DNA from 3 places in the Rhodococcus sacchari genome. Region 2 is predicted to be linked to each of the others. Evidence: riboswitches for the same ligand, from Rfam matches in the RefSeq annotation. Region 2 holds a riboswitch; each other region holds the start of a gene.
The links. Region 2 has a riboswitch for thiamine pyrophosphate ahead of thiO (glycine oxidase ThiO). Riboswitches for the same ligand answer to the same signal wherever they lie in the genome.
Positions count from the first base shown of each region.

Region 1: another riboswitch for thiamine pyrophosphate. It lies ahead of OED52_RS04960 (ABC transporter substrate-binding protein); the one in region 2 lies ahead of thiO (glycine oxidase ThiO).
Region 3: another riboswitch for thiamine pyrophosphate. It lies ahead of OED52_RS06405 (3-oxoacyl-ACP reductase); the one in region 2 lies ahead of thiO (glycine oxidase ThiO).

Region 1 covers NZ_CP107551.1:1,050,333-1,057,608, forward strand. Annotated here, with positions in the region: gene OED52_RS04950 (ABC transporter ATP-binding protein) at 1-597, opposite strand, end outside; gene OED52_RS04955 (ABC transporter permease) at 618-1,412, opposite strand; gene OED52_RS04960 (ABC transporter substrate-binding protein) at 1,384-2,391, opposite strand; TPP riboswitch at 2,455-2,551, opposite strand; gene OED52_RS04965 (hypothetical protein) at 2,831-2,974, opposite strand; gene OED52_RS04970 (hypothetical protein) at 3,229-3,420, shown strand; gene OED52_RS04975 (CsbD family protein) at 3,481-3,678, opposite strand; gene OED52_RS04980 (hypothetical protein) at 3,799-3,975, shown strand; gene OED52_RS04985 (class I SAM-dependent methyltransferase) at 3,972-4,592, opposite strand; gene OED52_RS04990 (magnesium transporter CorA family protein) at 4,635-5,654, opposite strand; gene OED52_RS04995 (serine/threonine-protein kinase) at 5,685-7,276, opposite strand, start outside.
Region 2 covers NZ_CP107551.1:3,661,893-3,669,168, forward strand. Annotated here, with positions in the region: gene OED52_RS16780 (ABC transporter permease) at 1-126, opposite strand, end outside; gene OED52_RS16785 (ABC transporter ATP-binding protein) at 126-1,055, opposite strand; gene thiG (thiazole synthase) at 1,097-1,852, opposite strand; gene thiS (sulfur carrier protein ThiS) at 1,905-2,120, opposite strand; gene thiO (glycine oxidase ThiO) at 2,117-3,181, opposite strand; TPP riboswitch at 3,178-3,290, opposite strand; gene thiE (thiamine phosphate synthase) at 3,317-4,006, shown strand; gene OED52_RS16810 (NUDIX hydrolase) at 4,028-4,882, opposite strand; gene OED52_RS16815 (hypothetical protein) at 5,020-6,372, shown strand; gene OED52_RS16820 (glutamate ABC transporter substrate-binding protein) at 6,369-7,276, shown strand, end outside.
Region 3 covers NZ_CP107551.1:1,384,028-1,391,303, reverse strand. Annotated here, with positions in the region: gene OED52_RS06415 (serine hydrolase domain-containing protein) at 1-1,183, shown strand, start outside; gene OED52_RS06410 (LLM class flavin-dependent oxidoreductase) at 1,188-2,492, opposite strand; gene OED52_RS06405 (3-oxoacyl-ACP reductase) at 2,492-3,256, opposite strand; TPP riboswitch at 3,313-3,404, opposite strand; gene OED52_RS06400 (stealth family protein) at 3,646-5,127, shown strand; gene OED52_RS06395 (phosphodiesterase) at 5,170-6,090, opposite strand; gene OED52_RS06390 (hypothetical protein) at 6,095-6,241, opposite strand; gene OED52_RS06385 (alpha/beta fold hydrolase) at 6,266-7,150, opposite strand; gene OED52_RS06380 (esterase/lipase family protein) at 7,247-7,276, shown strand, end outside.

The DNA.
Region 1 (7,276 bases), 1.9 Mb from region 2:
CACACGGTCGGACAGGAGCACCGCCTCGCGGACATCGTGCGTCACCATCAGCACCGTCCAGCGGTGCTCCTGCCACACCTTCTGCAACCACAACTGCATCTCGGTGCGGGTCAGGGCGTCGAGCGCCCCGAACGGTTCGTCGAGCAGCAGCACGTCGCGGCCCTGCAGCACGGTGCGGGCCAGCGCCGCGCGCTGCCGCATCCCGCCCGACAGGCGACCCGGCGCTGCGTCCTCGAACCCGGCGAGACCGAAAGTGGGCAACAACTCCCGCGCCCGGGCCCGCGCCTCGCGCCGGGACACGCCCTGCACCTGCAGGCCGAGCGCGCAGTTGTCGAGCACGCTGCGCCACGGGAACAGCAGATCCTTCTGCGGCATCAAGGCCGCACGCCCCGGCGCCGCCGGCGCACCACCGACGAGAACCTCACCGGAATCGGGACGTTCGAGCCCGGCGACGAGCGAGAACAACGTCGACTTCCCGCACCCGCTCGGCCCGATCAACGACACGAACTCGCCCAGCTCGACCGAGAAGTCGACGCCGTCCAGAACGGCTCGGTCACCGTACGACCGGTCGACAGCGGTGACGGTGACGGCACTCATCGGGGGCTCCGCCCCGGCACTCATCGGGGGCTCCGCCCCAGCGCCCAGGGCGCGATCAGTCGTTCGGCGAGATAGGTCAGCGCGTACAGCACGAGCGACAGCACCGCCGTGACCACCACCGCCGCGAGCACCAGATCGGTCCGGAAGGAGTTCTTCTGGGTGCTCATGAAGATGCCGAGACCGGAACTGGCGCCGACGTACTCGGCGAACACCGCCCCGACCACCGCGTAGGTGATCCCGATCCGCAACGCCGTGAAGAAACGGGGCAGCGCCGCCGGCAACCGCACGTAGCGGAACTGCTGCCACCGCGACGCCCCCATGCTGCGCAGCAGCGATCCGGCCTCCCGATCGGCCGCCGCGAACCCCTCGATCAGCCCGATCGCCACGGGGAAGAAGGTCACCAGGGTGACCACCAGGATCTTCGGCAGCAACCCGAAACCGAACCAGATGATCATCAGCGGTGCGACGGCGACGATCGGCAGGGTCTGCGAGACCACGAACAGCGGCACGAACGCCCGCCGCAACCACGGGGAGAAGTCCACCGCGATCGCCAGCGCCCACGCGAGGGTCAGCGACACCGCGAACCCGACGAACGTGACCTGCAGGGTCGCCCAGGCGTGCCCGGCGATGACGGACCGGTGCGCCCAGCCCTGCTCCACGACGCGGACGGGGGAGGGCAGCACCTGCGGCCGGATCCCGCTCACCGACACGTACAGCTGCCAGACGGCGACGAGCGCCGCAGCGACCAGCAGGGCCGGCACGAGGCGCCGGGTCCGGGTGGCGGGTTCAGTTGCGGAGGTAGTCGTCGGTGACATAGGTCGACCAATCGGGTTCGACGCTCAGCGGTGCACCGTCGGGTCCCGCCAGCAGGCCGTTGTCGTAGAGGAAGTGGGCGTACTCCGCCCAGCGGTCCGCGTCGAGCGACCCCACCTCACCGTTCTCGTCGCGCATGTACTCGGCGGCGAGCATGCGCTGGCTCTCGAGGACGAGCGCCTCGTCCGGGAAGGCGCCGGGGTTGGCGTCGAGCAGGGCCTTCGCGCCACGGTCGGGATCGTCGGCGGCGATGCGGTAGCCCTCCTGTAGCGCCTGCACGAAGGCCCGGGCCTCGTCCGGATGCTCGGTCATCCAGTCCTCGTTGCCGTCGACGACGATCGCGTAGGCGTCCGGAAAGCCGTGGTCGGTGAACCGGAAGTACCGCATGGGCAGGCCGCGGTGCTCGGCCTCGAGGCCCTCCCAGGCCAGATACGACACGGTGAAGTCCGCGGTCGACGAGTAGACCGCCTCGTACGACGAGGTTCCGAGAGTGACCTCCTCGAACTCGCCGCGGCCCCCGTCGTTGCGGATCACCTCGGCGAGCATCTCGGTCTCCCCGGGATTCGCGAAGCCCGCGAAGATCCTGCCGTCGAGATCCGCCGGCCGGGTGATCTCGGGATCGTCGGCGCGCACGGCGATCGCCGTCGCCCAGTGCTGCAGGGGTGCGAGGACCGCGACGGTCCGCGACCCGGCGGCCCGGGCGAACGTCGACGACGCGTGCGTGGAGATCCCGAACTCGGCGTTGCCTGCGTCGACGAGCGTGTCGGGGGTGGCGTTGTTGTACGGCAGGACCTCGACGTCGAGTCCCGCATCGGCGAACAGGCCCTCCTGCAGCGCCACGTACAACCCGGTGTGATTGGTGTTGGGGGTCCAGTCCAGGGCGAAACGGATCGTGTCGCCGTCGTCCGCGCTCGAGCACGCCGTGAGCGTGGTGAGCGCGACCGCGATCGCGAATGCCCCTGCGAGCCGGCGGGCGATCACGACAGCGGGGAGGCGTCGGTGGACGGGTGGCCGGTGCTCCGGCGCATGAAAGGTCGGAAAGGCACGAACATGCCGGGACATCCCTTCGTCAGCATTACCTGATCAGGTTCGACGGGTGTGATCTCAGCCCCGCGTGTGCGGAGCACCCCGTGTCACGGACGCGACGATAGCACTGTCCATCGCCGGTCCGGGAGGGCCGCCGACCGGTCATACGAAATGTCCGTAACGTCGCACACGACCGATTCGATCAAGGAGATGACGGCCCTCGCCCACCTCCCCCCGACGGGCGGGGCCGTGGGGTCCATGCTCACCTCCCCCGCGCGTGGACCGGGAAGGTCCCGTCGGCGAACGCGCCGACGGGACCTTCTTCGATTCGGGTGGAACGAACTCCGCTCAGCGGGGTCGGAGCCACCGAAATCGTCTTGCTCTACAACCGAACTCAGGGACGCGCGGAGAAGATCGACGTGTAGTCGTGGGGGCGCGTGACCTCGGCGGTGTTCGCGATGGGTTCCGACTCGGCCTCGGCGCGGGGATCGCGGGGCGCGAGGAACAGCGGAACGTCGACGTGGGGGTTCTGACTCATGGTCGTCCTTTCGGATGCGTCACCGCTGGACTCGGTCGCAGACGGGTGCGAAGCACGGGAGCCGCGGTGATCGCCGTGGGAAACTCTCGGGGTCGTCCGGAACCGTCGGGCACCTGGACGGTGCGGGGGTGGCTCGTCGGAAAGCGAGCCGGACGATGACCCCACCCTACACGAATGCGAGCAGAAGGCGACGTTCGGCGCACATCGGCCCCGCGGGACGTTTGGCGCAGCGACCCCACGGGAAGTCCCTCGGCATGGCCAACTATCGAGTGATCGACCCCAGCGGTGACGTCGTGGACACCAAGGAATTCGACAGCGCACAGGACGCCCACGCGTGGTTCGTCGACAAGCGCGCCGACAACAGCGAGCTCGGCTGGCGGATGGAGGCCCAGCACGAGCAGGACGGCACCTGGCACTTCTTCGACGACACCGAGGGAACCGGATAGATCCGCAGGGAAACGGGGTGCCGGTGGTCGCGACCACCGGCACCCCCGTGAACTGCGGGACTACTTCTTGAATGCGTCCTTGACGTTCTCCACGGCATCGGAGACCTTGTCGCCCGCCTGCTTGAGGCCGCTCGCCGTCTGGTCGCCCTTGCCCTCGGCCTCGAGATCACGGTCGCCGGCTGCTCGACCGGTGTTCTCCTTGATCTTCCCGCCGGCTTCTTCTGCCTTGTGCTTGGCCTTGTCGATGAAATCCGCCATGGGTCCTCCTCGGTCGTGGGGCGTCTACCGTGACCGGATACCCGAGCGGGGCGGGGTGAAACGAGAACGCCGGGCGCGCGTCCGTGCCAGACTCGGGACCACACACCCAGGAGGAGATCGATGTCGAATCCGGCCAATGCGAACCCCGAGGGGGACGACCCGATCGGCGATTCTCCCGACGCCGATCCCGAACTCGTGCACGACGGTCCCGCCCAGCGCCGCCGGTCGCTCGGGGGAGTGATCGCGGCGATCGTCGCGGTACTCGTGATCGTCGTCCTGATCGTGGTGTTGATCTAGGATACCGGGGCGGCGACACCCAGGGAGAGCGCCCCGAAGAACTTCGGTGTGCCCTTCTCGTAGAAGGTGTCGAGTTCGCGGAGGTCGAAGCCGGCCTCCTGCACGAGCGCGGCGATGTCGCGGGTGAGATGGCATCCGCCCGTGAGGGCCTGCTGGAGCGGGTCGAGCCGGTACTGCCACCTGCGCACCGGTTCGTCCGGAGCCAGCCCGTGTTCGACGAAATGCAGCGTCCCACCGGGCGCGAGCACCCGGCGCACCTCCCGCAGGGCCTGCACCGCGTCGGGGATCGTGCACAGCGTCCACGTCGACAACGCCGTGTCGAAACTGCCGTCCGGGAACGGCAGCGACTGCCCGTCCAGACCCGACCGCTCCACCGGCACCGTCGATTCCGCCACCCGGGGCCGGGCCAGCCGCCACGCCACGTCGGCGGGTTCGACGGCGGTGACGGACTCGACGCCGGCGGGGTAGTAGGGCACGTTGGTGCCGGAACCGAACCCGATCTCCACGACGCGGCCGCGCAGGCCGGAGCAGACGCGTTCCCGCGACGGCGCGGTCATCGACGACCCGCACACGACGTCGACGAGGTGGGGGACGATGCGGTCGGTGTAGAAACCCATGTGAGCACCCCGATTCCCGGACGATACGGAATCCTACTCGGCTCAGAGCCAGTCGCGCTGTTTGAACAGCACGTACAGTCCGCCGGCGGACAGGACGATGACGAGGGCGGCGGTGATCAGACCCGCCGGTTCGTCGAAGCCCGGATAGGGCACGTTCATGCCGTACCAGCCGGTGACGGCCGTCGGCACCGCGATGATCGCCGCCCACCCGGTGAGCTTCTTCATGACGACGTTCAGGCGTGCGTCCTGCAGCGACAGGTTCGTCTCGAAGATGGTGGTCACCATGTCGCGCAGGGACTCGGTCCACTCCGTCGCCCGGATCGCGTGGTCGTACAGGTCCGTGTACCAGCTGTCGAGCTCGGGAGCGAGAGGGTGTTCCGCGCGGTGCCGCATCACCGCGTTGATCACCTCGCGCATCGGCAGCACCACCCGCCGCAGCTCGACGAGCTCCTTGCGCAGCCGGTAGACCCGCCGCTGGATCCGCTTGGTGGACGACTGCCCGTCGAACAGTAGGTCCTCGAGTTCCTCGGCGGTGTCGTCGAGCTGCTGGATGGTCTCGAACTGCCCGTCGACGACCACGTCGAGCAGCCCGTGCAGCAACGCTCCGGGACCGTGGCGGAGCAGGTCGGGGTTGTCGTCCCAGCGTCGCACCACCTCGTCGATGTCGAAGGGGGCGCCGCGCCGGACGGTGATGATGCCCCGCGGCAGGACGAACGCCGAGATACGGGTCGTGGACAGTCGCGACTGGTGTTCCTCCGTCTCCGGGTCGGAGGCCGGCCGCAGGTGCGTCGCGTACACGGTGAAGAAGGTGTGCGTGGGGTAGAGGGTGGCCTTGGTGCGTTCCCCGCGGGCGAGGGAGTCCTCGACGGCGTGCTCGTCGAGGTCCCACTCCCGGGCGAGGGCGAGCAGATCGTCGTGATCGGGATCCCACAGGTCCACCCACACGAGCGCGTCCCGGTCGGCGAGGTGCCGGGCGACCTCGGTGAGCGCGAAGTCCTCGTCGATCAGCTTCCCGTCCGTCCACCGCCGGGTCCGAAGGGTGCGTTTCGTCTCGATCGTCACGATCGGAGTGTCCCCGATCCGGGGACGGTTTCACACGACGTGACGGTTCTCGGTCTCCACGAGTCGCAGGACCTCGTCGACGAACCGGAGGTCGACCTGCGGCAGGTGGGCCGGCCACCGGCCGTCGGCGATCCGCTCCCGCAGCGCGGCGAGCGTGGCGACCACGTGCGGGCCACCGTCGACGACGTACCGCACCATGCCCCGCGCGGCGCACACCTCGACCACCCGGGCCAGCACCTCCTCGGCCTCCTCCTGCCGGCCGGCGGCGTGCAGACAGGACGCCAGCAGGCGGGTGGCCTGCAGGTTGGCGCGCGGACGCGTGGCGGTGCGGTCCACCCACATCCGCGCCCACTCGACGGCCCGTTCGGCGGCGCCGGGATCGCCGCTGTCGGCGAGCAACCGGAGGGCGGTGGAGTCCTCGATCTGGAGGGTGATCTCCACGATGCCGTTCGGGTGCGGTCCGGTGGGCGACGTGCGCGCCGGCACAGCGGGGGAGGAGATCCCGAGCCGGACCCGTTCGTTCTCGATACGGGCCCGCAACCGCGGCAGGTCGTGCAGGGCCGCCACCCGTAGTCCTTCGGCGAGCAGCGAGACGGCCGCTTCGCGGTTGCCCTGCAACATCTTCAACCGCGCCGCGGTACCGAACCGGGCGATCATGAAATCGGTTGCACCACCTTCGATCCCGAGCAGGTTGCTCTCGTCGAGGAGGGCCTCGGCCTCGTCGATGCGGCCCTGCTCGTAGAGCAGCTCGCCGAGCATCGCCGCCGCGAGCCGACCACCGTGGGTGTGGATACCGCCGTTGCGGCGGGCCCGGCGCAGGGCGGTGCGGAAGTGCTTCTCGGCCGCGGCGACGTCGAGTTTCTCGTTCACGGCGATGCCGCACAGGCACTGTCCGTAGATCGACGCGAACGGCCCGCGGGTCTGCTTGTGATAGGGCTCGGCCCACTCCTGCCATCGCACCGCCGAATCGAAGTCGAACCGGAAGATGTCGGCGTAGGAGGCGAAGTCCGCCGCGGCCGCCACCACCCAGGGATGCACGGCCGGCGGGTTCTCCAGGCACGGGGCGATCAGTTCGTCGATGCCCTCGAGCCGGTCGGAGTTCATGAGGATCGACGCCTCGACGGCATCGGCCTCGATGCGGACGGCCTCGGGGTTCCGTTCCTCCGGCAGCCCGCGCTCGAGCAATCGCCGCACCGCGGCGAGAGTGGCACGGCAGCGGTCCAGCCGCAGCAGCGCGCTGTTGGCCCAGGCCTGCGCCAGCAGTAACCGCGGATCCTCCGCGACCGCGCGTGGCGGCAGCTTGTCGATCAGGGCGAGCAGCGTGGCGATGTGACCGTGTTCCATCAGGTACATGCCGTCCGCGGCCAGCAGATCGACGGCGAAGTCGGTGTCGTCGGCGGCCAGGGCGTGGTCGACGGCCTCGCGCAGCATGCGGTGCCGGGCGAACCAGTCCGCGGCGGTGCGGTGCAGTCCGGGAATGCGTTCGGGATGGTCGCGTTCGAGCCGCCGCCGTAGGAAGTCGAGGAACAGGTGGTGGTAGCGGAACCAGACCCGCTCGTCGTCGACGTGCCGCAGGAACAGATCGCGTTCCTCGGCCTCCTCGAGCAGGGCCTGACTGCGCG
Region 2 (7,276 bases):
GACCGAGCCGAGGATCGCGGCCAGGCCCAGCCCCAGCGCCACGATGATCACCGTGCACCACAGCGGGGACTGCACCGAGGTGAGCTTGATCCGCTCGGCGCGCAACGTGTCGAGTGCCGTACTCATCACAGTCCACCCTTCATGACGTCGTCGACTCCGGATCCGTGGTACTGGACCTCACCACCGGTCAGCTTCATGAACGCTTCCTCGAGGGAGGCGTTACGACCGGCCAGCTCGTGCAGCACGATCGAGCGCGCCGCGGCGAGTTCGCCGATCTCCGAGGTACCGGCGCCCGAGACGATCAGCGCGCCGTCCTCCTCGCGGAAGGTCTTCCCCCGCTCGGTGAGCGCGGCCCGCAGCTCGTCGAGCTGGGGGCTGCGCACCAGCACGTCGGACTCCGACGAGCGGGCGACGAACTCGTCCACGGAGGTGTCGGCGATGAGCCGGCCGCGGCCGATGACGATCAGGTGCTCGGCGGTCTGCGCCATCTCGGAGAGCAGGTGGCTCGACACGAGCACGGTGCGTCCCTCTGCGGCGAGGGCCTGCATGAACCGCCGGATCCACACGATGCCCTCGGGGTCGAGACCGTTGACCGGTTCGTCGAACAGCAGAACCCGCGGGTTGCCGAGCAGCGCGGCCGCGAGGCCGAGCCGCTGCGACATGCCGAGCGAGAACCCGCCGGCCTTCTTCCCGGCGACCTCGGTGAGGCCGACCTGGCGCAGCACCTCGTCGACGCGCGAGTCGGGCAGACCGTTGGACGCGGCGAGCCACCGCAGGTGAGCCCGCGCCGATCGGTTGGGGTGCACCCATTTCGCGTCGAGCAGTGCGCCGACGGTCTGCAGCGGCCGCTGGAGTTCGCGGTAGGGCTTGCCCTCGATCAGTGCGGTACCCGAGGTCGGTCGGTCCAGTCCCAGGATCATGCGCATCGTGGTGGACTTCCCGGCGCCGTTCGGGCCGAGGAAGCCGGTGACGATGCCGGGACGGACCGTGAACGTCAGGTCGTCGACCGCGGTCGTCGACCCGAACTTCTTGGTCAAGCCGGTCACTTCGATCATGATCTCCACCCTACGTGGGAGACCGGCCGGTCACGGGCTCGTCAGGGCTCCATGGGCGACGACGCCTGTGCCCAGAAGCGTTTCGGGATGCGTCCGGCGTGCCGCGCGTGGAAGCCCGCTTCGACGGCGTGCCGCATCGCGGAGGCCATCAGCGCCGGATCCTTGGCGCGGGTGACGGCGGTCGCGAGCAGCACCGCGTCGCATCCGAGTTCCATCGCGAGCGCGGCGTCGGAGGCGGTGCCGATTCCGGCGTCGAGGATCACCGGCACCCCGGCGGATTCGACGATCATCTCGATGTGGTGCGGATTCGAGATGCCGAGACCGGTGCCGATCGGGGAGCCGAGCGGCATCACCGCGGCGCAGCCGACGTCCTCGAGGCGCTTCGCGAGCACCGGATCGTCGGTGGTGTACGGCAGGACGACGAATCCGTCGTCGACGAGTTGCTCTGCGGCCGAGACGAGTTCGATGGCATCGGGCAGCAGGGTCCGCTCGTCGGCGATGACTTCCAGCTTGACCCAGTCGGTTTCGAGCGCTTCGCGGCCGAGCTGCGCGGTGAGCACCGCCTCCTTCGCGCCGCGGCAGCCGGCGGTGTTGGGCAGCGGCTCGATGCCGAGGCGCCGCAGCAGGTCGAGAACCCCGGTGCCGGAGGCCGCGTCGACGCGCCGCATCGCGACGGTGGTCAGTTCGGTGCCCGACGCGACGAGCGCCTCCTCGAGCACCGCGAGGTTCGCGGCACCGCCGGTGCCGGTGATCAACCGGGACCCGAAGGTGCGGCCCGCGATGGTCAGCGGCGGCAGATCGTGTGCCGGATCGCGTGTTTCGCCCGACTGGGCGGTGTTCACCTGTGTCTCAGCCACCCTGGACCGCCGTGAGGATCTCGATGTTCGCGCCGCGGTTCACCGGTTCGGACCAGCGGCCACGGGGGCAGACGGCACCGTCGATCGCGACCGCGATCCCCTTCTCCGGCAGGCCGAGTTCGGCCAGCAGCTCCGCGACGGTCGGTGCCGTCGCGTAGGTCTTGTCCTCACCGTTGACGGTGATGCCCACCGCCACCTGATCGCTCATCGCACACTCGCTTCCGTATGTCGTCGGGGACAGGCATGTTTCGCGTCGGGGAGCTGCTCCCCGCGGAGTTCGGCGAGCACCGCGTCGACGGTGACCGGGGTGAGCAGCACACCGTTGCGGCCGTGCCCGGTGGCGGCCACGACGCGGTCGGACAGCCGGCCGATCAGCGGCAGGTTGTCGGGGGTCATCGGGCGCAGGCCCGCACTCGCCTCGTACAGCTCGTACTCGCCGAGCGCCGGGAAGATCGTCTCCGCGTCGGCGATGAGATCGCGCACCCCGGCGACGGTGACCTGCCGGTCGGATGCCTCGTACTGGGTGGCGCCGACGACCAGGCCGTCGTGGCGGGGCACCAGATAGGCGGGGCGGCCGTGCACCTCCGCGCGCACGGTGCGCTGCGGCGGCGGGGTCGCGCCGGGCCGCAGCCGCAGCCGCAGGATCTCGCCCTTGACGGGCCGCACCGGCAGTCCCGGCCACAGCTGCGCCGACGCCCACCCGGCGGCGAGCACCACCTGGTCGTCAGGCAGGTCGGCGAGGTCGTGCACGGCGGCTTCGGAGAACCGCACCCCGGCCCGCACGGCCGCGACGCGCAGGGCCTCGACGAGCGCCCGGTTGTCGACGGAGAGCTCGGTGGGAGCCAGCAGCCCGAGGCGGATGCGGGGGCCGAGCGACGGTTCGAGTTCGCGTATCCGGGCGCGGGAGAGCACCTGCATCTCGTGGCCGCGTTCGCCCACCCATTCGGCGACGGTCCGCAGGTCGGCGGCGTCGGCGGCGTCGAGGGCGACCGTCAGGGAGGCCTCGGCGGTGAACACGTCGGTGCCGGTCTCGGTGCGCAGGGCCTCCGCGAAGCCGGGCCAGCGGTCCAGGGAGGCTGCGCCGAGGTCGAGGACGTGGTCCTCTCCCGGCCAGCCCTCGGACAGCGGGGCGAGCATGCCCCCGGCCACCCACGAGGCGCCGCTTCCGGGATTCGGGTCGTGCACGGTGACGGTGTGCCCGGCGCGGGCCGCGCGCCATGCGATCGACAGCCCGATCACTCCGCCACCGACGACGGCAACAGTTGTCACAGATCCACCTCACTCCCTGCGCCGGCATGATCCGGGTCAGGTCATAACGGTCGGGGCCGGCAGGCCCCCTCTCAGCCCCGCGTTCCTCGGGACTCCCGTGTCGTCACGTTCCCCCTAGAGGCTACCGTCTTGTCCGTGACCACCTATCGCGGCAACCACCCCGACCCCCGCGGTCGCCTCGCGACCGCCCGGTTGTACCTGTGCACCGACGCCCGCCGCGACACCGGCGACCTCGCGGACTTCGTCGAGGAGGCCCTCGCAGGCGGTGTCGACATCGTCCAGTTGCGCGACAAGGACTCGGCCGGCGAGAAGAAGTTCGGCCGCATCGAGGCCCGAGAGGAGCTCGCGGCGCTGGAGATCATCGCCGAGGCGTGCTCCCGACACGGTGCGTTGATGGCGGTGAACGACCGCGCCGACGTCGCGCTCGCCTCGGGCGCCGACATCCTGCACCTCGGCCAGGGCGACCTGCCGGTGCAGTACGCGCGGCGGATCCTCGGCGACGAGATCGTCATCGGCCGGTCCACGGGCAGCCGCGCGCAGGCCGCGCTCGCCGACATCGAGGAGGGCGTGGACTACTTCGCATCCGGCCCGGTCTGGGACACCCCCACGAAGCCGGGCCGCACCGCGGCGGGTCTGGAGGTGACCCGCGAGGTCGCGCAGTCGCAGCCGAAGCGTCCGTGGTTCGCGATCGGCGGGATCGACCTCGAACGGGTGCCGGAGGTCGTCGCGGCCGGTGCGACGCGCATCGCGGTGGTGCGAGCGATCACGAAGGCCGAGGATCCGCGGGCCGCCGCGGCGGCACTCAAAGCCGCGCTGCCGGCCTGAGAAGGCCGCCGGCCCGAGAGGTCAGAGCCAGCCCAGCACCGTCGACGGCGACACCGCGACGATGCCCTCGGGCAGCCGGTCGCGCAGCCCGCGGTCGGCGGTGACCACGACGGTCACGCTCGGGTCCACCGCGGTGGTCGTCGCGGCGGCCAGCCGGGCGAGTTCGTCGTCGCCGCTGCCGGCGGCGGTGTGCACCGGCAGGCGGGCGTCGTCGACGACCGCGTCGCGGGCCTGTCCCTCGAGCACGACCTCGATGCGGGGCACCCAGCCGAACAGTCCACCGGGCAGTTCGACGGTGCGGGGCAGCACCGCGGCGAGGTCGGCGAGCAGTGCGCTCGTCGCGCCGGGGCGGTCGCGCCACCAGCCGGTGGGGCCGCTCGTCCCGAGGACGTTGGCGGTGTCGAGCAGCATCCGTACCGGGCAGGTGCGCAGCGCCGGCCAGGCCTCGGCGAAGCCGCGGTGCAGGGGCATCGTCTCGACCTCGGACTCGGGCACCCAGCGCAGTTCGGTGCTCTCCCCGTTGAGGGCGGTGTCGAGCGGGCGGGGCGCGTCGGCGATCACCGTCGTGTAGGTCCAGCCTCCCGGCAGCCCGGAGGTGACCCGCTCGGTCCGCACCGACAGCGCCGCGACGTCGATGCCCGCTTCCTCGTGAGCCTCGCGCACGGCCGCGTCGACGGTGCTCTCGTGGGAGTCGCGGGCGCCGCCGGGCAGAGCCCAGGTGCCGCCCTGATGGCTCCAGGCCGCGCGGTGCTGCAGGAGCACCGCGGGGGTGCCGTCGGGCAGGGGTGCGCGCAGCAGCAGTCCGGCCGCGCCGTGCCGCCCCCAGCGCTTCTCCCCGTCGGGGCCGACCGCCCACCCGTCACCGTCACCGCGCATCGCGTCCGCCTCCCTGGTCCGGGCCCCTGCGGAACCGTGTCGGAGCCCCGGATCCCGCCGTCCGTGGACGGCAACAATACCGCCGTGCTGCTTATATGCTCGCCTCGAGACCGACGACACGAGGAAAGGGGTGCGCCGTGGGTGTTCGCGTACCCCCTCCGGTCGTCCCGACCGGCGGCACGGTCGAGGCTACCGAGGATCCGGGCACTTCGGGCGTCCGCCGCGAGGATCTGCGCGACGTCCTGAGGTCCACACCCGCCCGCCTGGTGACGTTCGGGGTGATCCTGACGATCCTGCTCCTGGTGTCGGCGGTGGCGTCGGCGACCGCCGTGGACCAACGGCAGGACACCCACGATCGGTTGCTCGAGTCCACCGAACCGCTCGCCTACGCGGCACAGAACCTCTACAGCGCCCTGTCGGTGGCCGACGCCGCCGCGGTGACCGGCTTCATCTCGGGTGGTCTCGAACCGGAGGAGGTGCGCGACCGCTACCTCCGGGCGGTCTCGGAGGCCTCGGAGTACCTGGTCGTCGCGGCGACCGGGCTGACCGACGCCGATGCGACCACCGTCCACCACCTCACCGAGATCGGGCGGCTGCTCCCCGTCTACACCGGCACGATCGAGACGGCACGTGCCAACCACCGGGTCGGCAACCCGGTGGGGGCCGCCTATCTGGGCGAGGCGTCGCACCTGATGCAGACCGAACTGCTCCCTGCGGCGCAGGAACTCCACAGCCGGGGTGTCGCCGCGGTGGAGGCGACCCAGCGTGCCGCGGTCCGGCCGCCCTGGCTCGCGATCGGTCTCCTCATCGTCACGGTCGCCGCTCTGGGGGCGACGCACATTGTGGTCAGCCGTATCAGTCACCGCGCCCTCAATCCGGGGCTGCTGGTGGCCATCGGCGCGACCGGGCTGGCCCTGTGCTGGTTGCTCTTCGCGGGTCTGGCCTCGTCGAGTGCGACCGAGCAGGCCATCGAGCACGGCGCCGAGCCCCTGGCGACGCTGACGCAGGGCCGCATCGTCGCGCAGCAGTCCCGCACCGCCGAGACCCTGCTGCTCGCGCGCCGCGACACCTCCGGGGTCTACGACACCACCTTCGGCGAGAACATGACCCTGCTCGGCGACATCCTCGACCGCTACGCCGGCAGTGCCGAACCCGTCGCGGGCCGCGACACCGTCGAGGTGGCCCGCGCGGCGCGCGAGGCGTGGCTCAACTCGCATCGTCGTACCGTCGACGCCCTCGGTCGCGGCGACTACGCGGCCGCGACGGTACTGGCCGTCGGGCCCGGACCGGGCGAGTCCACCACCCAGTTCGCCGCCCTCGACACGGCACTGCGCGACAGCATCGTCGCCACCCGCACGGAACTGCGCGACAACGAGTTCCGGGCCTCGCGCACCCTCCTCGGTCTCGCCCCGGCGACGCTGGTGCTGCTCGGGGTGGCGCTGCTCGGGGTGTGGCTGGGTCTGCGCCCCCGATTGAAGGAGTACCGGTGAGGATCCGCAGAGCGGCCGCCGGCGTGTGCGCGCTCGCCGCGCTCGCCGCGGGATGCGCGACCGATCCGCCGCCGCGCGCCCCCGAGGTGGAGACCTCGTCGACCTTCGCGCCGTTGCCGGAGCGCGCCCATCCCGTCGAGTCCACGCTGACCACTCCCCCGTCCCCGGACTGCGGCGACCCGACGGAGAGCCTGCCGCCCGACGCCGACGCCACCGGCCCGGCAGTCGACCGGATCCGGGCACGCGGCCGGCTCGTCGTGGGCCTGGACACCGGCAGCAACCTGATGAGCTACCGCGATCCGGTCACCGGCCGCATCACCGGCTTCGACGTGGACGTCGCCCGGGAGATCGCCCGCGACCTGCTCGGCGACCCGGATCTCGTCGACTTCCGCATCCTCAGCTCCGCCGAACGCGAGGAGGCGCTGCAGAACTCGACGGTGGACATCGTCGCCAAGACCATGACCATCACCTGCGCACGCCGCGAGAAGGTCGACTTCTCCACCGAGTACTTCCGCGCGCAGCAGCGGGTCCTGGTGGTCAAGGGGTCCGGTATCCGCAGCGCCGCCGACCTCGCGGGGCGGCGGGTGTGTGCGGTCGACGGCACGACCTCGCTGGCCCGCCTGCAGCAGGTGCAGCCCGCGGCGTCGATCCTGGCGGTGCCGTCCTGGGCCGACTGCCTCGTGGTGCTCCAGCAGCGGCAGGTGGACGCGGTGAGCACCGACGACACGATCCTCGCCGGTCTGGCGTCGCAGGATCCCTATCTCGAGCTCGTCGGCCCGTCCCTCGGCTCCGAGCCGTACGGCATCGGCATCACCAAGGGCAACGACGATCTCGTCCGCGTCGTCAACGCCACCCTCGACCGGATCCGCACCGACGGCACCTGGGAGCGGTTGTACGACACCTA
Region 3 (7,276 bases), 2.3 Mb from region 2:
CCCCGCGGACCAGGCGGTACCCGACTACGTGGCGGATGTCGAGTCGACGGTCGAGCAGCTGATGCGCGACAACGCGATCCCCGGTGCGGTGGTTCAGGTCAGCTCCCCCGAACTCGGCGACTGGACCGGGACGTTCGGGGTGGGCGATCTCGACACGGGTGAGCCGATCTCCGCCGACGACCACTTCCGCGTCGGCAGCAACACCAAGACGATGACGGTCACGGCCGTCCTGCAGCTGGCGCAGGAGGGTCTGCTGTCGCTCGACGACCCGATCTCGACGTACATCGAGGGGGTCCCGAACGGCGACGAGATCACCATCGCGCAGCTTGCCGAGATGCGCAGCGGCCTGCCCAGCTACAGCTTCGATCCCGGTCTCAACGCGACGCTGGACGACGACCCGGGCAAGGCGTGGACGCAGGAGGAGCTGCTGGAGATCGCGTTCTCCTATCCGGTGAACTTCGCGCCCGGTGAGAAGTTCGAGTACAGCAACACCAACACGGTCCTGCTGGGGCTGGTCGTGGAGGAGCTGACGGGCAAGCCGATCGCGGAGGTCTTCGAAGAGCGCATCTTCACCCCGCTCGGGCTCGAGGACACCTCGTTCCCGGCGATCGACGACGCGTCGATTCCGGATCCGCACCCGCGGGGCTACATGTTCGGTACCAACGTCTCCACCCTCGAGACCTCCGTGCTGCCCGAGGAGGAACAGGCCGAGGCGGTCGCGGGCACGTTGAAGCCGAACGACCACACCGACGACAACCCGTCCTGGGGCTGGACGGCCGGTGCGGCGATCTCGACCGCCGACGACCTGACCACCTACGTGCAGGCTCTCGTCGACGGTGGCCTGCTCGACGAGCGGATGCAGCAGACCCGGCTCGACAGTATCCAGCCGGTGGGGGCGGCCACCGCCGGTTACGGGCTCGGCATGGCCCAGTTCGGCCCGCTGCTCGGGCACGACGGTCAGCTACCGGGCTTCATGACCTTCATGGGCCACGACCCGGAGACCGACCTGACGATCGTCGTGCTCACCAACCTGTCGGCGGTGCCCTCGGGTGAGGGTTCGGCGCTGACCCTCGTCAAGGGCATCCTGCCGATCTTCTACGGCTCGCAGTACCAGCCGCCGGGCGACCCGGCGCGCGCCCCCGGAACGGAGGCGAGCACGCCGGCGCCCACACCGGGCGGCTGATCCGCTAGACCCGTTTCAGCCCGAGCGAGTCCCGCAGCGTCGTCCCGGGATATTCGGTGCGGAACAGCCCGCGCCGCTGCAACTCCGGGACGACGAGGTCGACGAAGTCGTCGAGCGAGTCGGGATAGGCCGGGCACATGAGGTTGAAGCCGTCGCAGGCGCCGGAGGTGAACCACTCCTCGATGCTGTCGGCGACGGATTCGGGGGTGCCGATCATCGTGGCGTGTCCACCGCCCGCCGCGAGGTAGCCGAGCAGTTCCCGCAGCGTGGGGCGGCGGGTCTCGATGATCCGCTGCACCGTCGCGTAGCGGCCCTGCGGTCCGGTGAACTCCTCGATGGGTGGCAGGTCGGCGACCGGCGCGTCGAGGTCGTGCCCGGTGTAGTCCTGCCCGGTGAACACGCCGAGCTGGGTGAGGGCCGCGTCGACGTCGAGGAACGCGTCGAGGTCGGCCTTCTTCGCCCACGCCTCCTCCTCGGTGCGCCCGACATAGGTGACGAGGCCGGGCAGGATCGCAACCGAGCCGGGATCGCGTCCCGCGGAGGATATCCGGGCGCGCAGGTCGGTGGCGTAGTCGAGGGCGGCGGACATGTCCCAGGCGACGGAGTAGACCGCCTCGGCGTGCCGCGCGGCGAGGTCGCGGCCCGTCTCCGACGCTCCGGCCTGGAACAGCACCGGACGGCCCTGCGGGCAGCGCGGCACGGTGAGCGGTCCGTCGACGCGGAAGTGCTTGCCGCGGTGGTCGATCGGGCGGATCGTCTCGGCGTCGAGATAGCGGCCGCCCTCCCGGTCGACGATCAGGGCACCGTCGTCCCAGGAATCCCACAGGGCGCAGAGCACCTCGATGAATTCCTCTGCGCGCGCGTACCGCTCGGCGTGCGGCGGCAGCGCGTCGAAGCCGTGGTTGCGGGCCTCCTCGTCGAACATCGAGGTGACGATGTTCGCACCGACCCGTCCCCCGCTGATGTGGTCGAGCGAGGCGAGCATCCGCGCCGCGTGGAAGGGCGTGAAGAAACTCGCCGAGACCGTGGTGACCAGGCCGATGCGGGTGGTGGCGCGGGCCATCGCGGACAGCGCGGTGATCGGCTCGAGGAACCAGGTGGTGCCGGCGGTGTACTTCGGGTCGACGCTGTGCCCGTCGGCGAAGAACACCGCGTCGAGGCATCCGCGTTCGGCGGTGCGGGCGAGGTCCTCGAACCAGGCGATGTCGCCGAGCCGTTCGGCGGCCGAATCGGGGTGCCGCCACGCCGAGGAGTGGTGTCCGACGCCGTAGAGGAAGGCGTTGAGGTGCAGGCTGCGGGGTGCGGCCATCAGTTCATCACCAGACCGCCGTCGACCACGAGGTTCTGGCCGGTCACGGCGCGCGACCAGTCGGAGACGAAGAACAGCATCGCCGCGGCGAAGTCCTCGGGGGTGGTCACCTTCCGCAGCGGCGTGGACGAGGCGATGAGGTCGAAGACCGCCTCGGGGGTCGCGGCGGACGCGTCGGTGGTGCGCAGCAGACCGCCGGAGACCATGTTGACGCGGATGCCGTCGGGGCCGAGGTCGGCAGCGAAGGTGCGGGTCAGCGACAGCAGGGCCGCCTTGGCCGCGGTGTAGTCGTGGTACGGGACCACCGGGTTCTGGACGAGGTTGGTGCCGACGTTGACGATGCTGCCGCCCCCGACCTCCCGCATGCCGGGCAGCGCCGCCTGGATGACGTTGAGGGCGCCGGCGATCACGCCGTCGAACTGGGCTCCGAACGCGCCGTAGGCGATCTCGTCGGCCTTGTCGCGGGCGTCGCCGTTGAAGGAGAAGTCCGGCAGGGCGTTGTTGACGACGGCGGTGACCGGGCGTCCGAAGTGCTCGCGGGCCTGCGCGAACAGGGCGTCGACCTGGGCGCGGTCGGTGACGTCGGCCCGGAGCGCGACCGCGCGGTCGGCGCCGATCTTCTCGGCCAGTTCGCGGGCGGCGTCGCCGCTGGTGCGGTAGTCGAGGACCACGGCGGCCCCTTCGTCGGCGAACGCCTGCGCGATGGCGCGGCCGAGTCCGCGGCCGGCGCCGGTGACGAGTACGACCTGGTTCTGCAAGGACATGTTCCGTGCCTTCCCTTCTGTCGGGAAGGGTGCGTGACAGCGACGGACCTCTGGCCCGTTCGCCGGCTCGGCATCCCTTCGCTCGCATGATCGAGATCAGGTTCGACGGGTGTTCTCTCAGCCGTTTCCGGCACCCCGTGTCGAGTCCTGGGCACAGGCTACACCGCGGGGCCGCGGGCATCCGCTACCGGTTCACGGGATCGTCACATCCTCACGGCGAGCACTTAGCTCAGATCCACGTTAAAATATGCCATTCCCGTCCCGACGCACGAAAGGAGATTCCGACGCACCCGCCGGCCCCACACAATGCTTCCTACGTCTCCCTTCCGCAGCCCGTCGGAGACACCCCGCCGCGCGTCCACGGCACCCCCACGTGCCGTCCGGAGTCGGTGTGGTTCGAGGACCGCTACGCCATCCCGATCACCACCACGACCCCGCACCAGGCACAGATCGAGGACCTGCTCTTCCTGCGCCGGGTACTCGACGACGCCGGGATCGACTACCTGCTGGTGCGCGACGAGACCACCCGGCCGATCCTCGCAATCGACTGGGCCGACCGGAAGCGGCTGCTCACCGCCCTCGTGGACGGGTGCGGATCCGAGCCGTTCTACGCGAAGACGGTCGGGTCGAAGCACCGCCCGCTGCTGATCGCGGACGGTCGCCTGTCGCACCGCAGCAAGGCGCGGGTCCTGCGGCTGTTCCGCCCGCGGGTGGAACTGACCAGCGGTCTGCGCTACGGCGCGTCGAACGGTGTGCAGATCGAACTGTGGTCGTACACCGACGACGAGGTGATCATGCCGCGTCCGAACGCCCTGAGCCGGGAGACCGCCCTGCGCGACGAGATGCGCCGCACGACGGTCGAACGGTACGGGCAGCTGTGGCCGACCATCGAAGGAATGTTCGACCTGCATCCCTGGGACGTCCCCTTCGAGATCGATATGGTCTTCTCGTGGGTCGACGGATCGTCGAAGTCGTTCCAGGCCGAGCGTGCCCGGCTGATGCAGAACTACGTCGTCGGCGAGGGTGACGATTCACCGGCGCGATACCGGCAGATCGACGAGCTCAAGTACGCGCTGCGCGCGGTGCACATGTACGCGCCGTGGGTGCGTCGCATCTTCGTCGCGACCGATTCCCCCAGGCCGGCCTGGCTGGCCGACGACCCGCGGGTGACGTTCGTGCGCAGCGAGGAGTTCTTCGCCGATCCGACGGTGCTGCCCACCTACAACTCGATGGCGGTGGAGTCGCAGCTGCACCACATCCCGGGACTGTCCGAGTACTTCCTGTACTCGAACGACGACATGTTCCTCGGCCGTCCCGTGAGCCCGAGCCTGTTCTTCACCGGCGGCGGAGTCAGCAAGTTCGTCGAATGCGACGTGCGGATCGGTCTGGGCCGGAACCACGCCGCGCGCAGCGGGTTCGAGAATTCGGCGCGCGTGAACCGCCGGTTGCTGAAGGAACGCTTCGGGGTGACGATCACCCGGCACCTCGAACACTCGCCGGTGCCCCTGCGGCGGTCGATCATGGCGGAGATGGAACGCGAGTTCCCTAAGGAGTTCGCGGCGACGGCGGCCAGCCAGTTCCGCGGCGCCGAGAACATCTCGGTGACGAACTCCTTCTACCACTACTACGCGCTGATGACCGGTCGGGCGGTGCAGCAGACCACGGCGAAGGTGCAGTACGTCGACACCACCTCGTACGCCGGGCTGCGCGAACTCGACACGATCCTCGCGAAGCGCAAGCTCGACATGTTCTGCCTCAACGACGGCAGCACGCCCGAGGTGGACCTGGAGCTGCGGACGGCGAAGGTCACGCAGTTCCTCGAGCGGTACTACCCGATCCCTGCGCCCTGGGAGACCGACTACCCGGGCTGATACGCGAACCCGGCGGGACCGTTGCGGTCCTGCCGGGTCCGGCTAGATACGCACCGTCAGGTCGGGGTTCTCCGGGATGCGGATTCCGGCCTCGGCGAGGAGACGCTCTGCATCCTCCGCGGAGTGCGGCTGCCCGACGGTGGCGTAGCTGCCCGCCGGGACCACCGAGTGCACGATCGTGTCGGGATAGACGTGCACGAGGTTGAAGCCTTGCGCCCCGTCGTGCCCGCGCTGCGAGCCGACCGGCACGTTGAGGTCCTGGGTGTAGCAGGTCGACGACGCCACCGACACCGGGATGCCCGCGAAGGTCGCCGAGGTGGAGTAGTGCAGGTGCCCGCCGAGGATGGCCCGCACGTCGGTGCCGCGCAGCACCTCGGCGAGGCCCGCCTGGTCGCGGAGCTCGACGAGAACCGCCATGTCGAACACGCTCGGCACCGGCGGATGGTGAAGGGCCAGAACGGTTCCGAACCGGGCGGTGGTGTCGAGTTCGTCGGCGAGCCAGGACAGCTGCTCGGCGGTCACCTCGCCGTGGTGGTGTCCCGGAACCGAGGTGTCGAGCACGACGACGCGCAGGCCGTTGATGTCGTGCACCCGGTCGATCGGCGCGCCCGTCGGTTCCTGGTCGAGCAGCTGGGTGCGGAAGGTCGCGCGGTCGTCGTGGTTGCCCATCGCCCACACGATCTCCGCGTCGAGCGCCTCGGCGAGCGGCTCGACGAGGTCTCGGAGCTTGCGGTAGGCGTCGGACTGACCGCGGTCGGCCAGGTCGCCGGTGAAGACGAGTGCGTCCGGCTTGACCTGCGACGCCCGGATGTCGTCGAGGATCTGTCCGAGCCGGGTGTCGGCGTCCACCGCGCCGTAGAGGCGTTCTTCTCCACCCACGAGATGGGTGTCGGTGAGGTGGAGGAGGGTGTGCGAGGGTCTGGGGTATTCCGCAATGCGCTCTGTACCCGAAGAGCTGCCCATGGTCTCACTTCCATTCGCCCGTTTCGGGCAGGTCGATCGCCATCAACGGTACCGAGGCCGGTTCCACGTCTCCAACGTTGCCGGACCTCTGCGGCGAGGAGAATCGCGGGCCCGCGGCGGGAAACGTCGTGGTGACCAGCACATACTCCACACACTTCAGTATATGTGATCTAGATCACTTCTCTGCGGATCGACCCTCGCCGAGGGCCTCGCGCAAAGCCGCCTCCACTTCGTCCCGCGGGTGCATCGGCAGGCTGTGATGGGTGCCCGACGACAGCACGACGACCCGGCAGACGGGCGACACCTCCCGGACGGTGCGGGCCACGGTCGCGGCGTCGTGGACCCGGCTGTGCGGAGCGAGGACGACGGTCGTGTCCGCAGTCAGGCGACGCAGCGCAGTCACGGAGGGTCGCTTCGGCACGACCGTCTTCCCCGTCGGAAAGCGTGCGCCGTGGGCCGCGAGGTCGAGCCAGTCCGCGTCGAGCGGAGCCCCGGCCGTCTCCCATGCCAGGAAGGCACGCTGCCGCGCCTCGGTCGGGCGGACGAGAGTCGGCAACGCCCGCAACAGGTAGCCGGGTTTCATGCCGGCGAAGCACGAGTTCGGGTCGAGCAGCACCGACCGGTCCACCCGGTCCGGTTCCCGCAGTACGAAGGCGAGGGCGATCATGGCGCCGTACGAGTGACCCACGAGCGACGGTCGCGCGAGGCCGAGGCCGTCTAGGACCGAACGGAGCCAGTCGAGCAGGTCGTCGACCGTGCGAACCGGATCACCCGAGGGGACGCTGCGCCCGACGTCGCCGATGAGGTCCACGGCGAACACCCGATGGGACGCACTCAGCGCGACCGCGTGGGCGAACCAGACCGTGGAGGTCGCGCCGCCACCGGGAAGGAGCACGACGGGTGGCGCCCCGTCCGGTCCGCAGGCGGTGACGCGGGTGGTACCGAACCGCGAGGGGACGTCGTCGACGGTGGTGCCGTCGGGCCATTTCGCCAGGACGGCGTCGTAGCTGCGACGGAAAGCGCGGCCGGTGGCGGAGTCGAAGAACGGAGTGCGCGGCATCGGGGTCCTCCCGTGTCGGAGCGACAGGTGGGACCGATCCTGCCTCGAGCGGAGAATTCTTGTTAACTTTCGACTCCATCAACGCAGGCGAAGGGGATGGGGATGCGTCTACGCACGATTACCGCC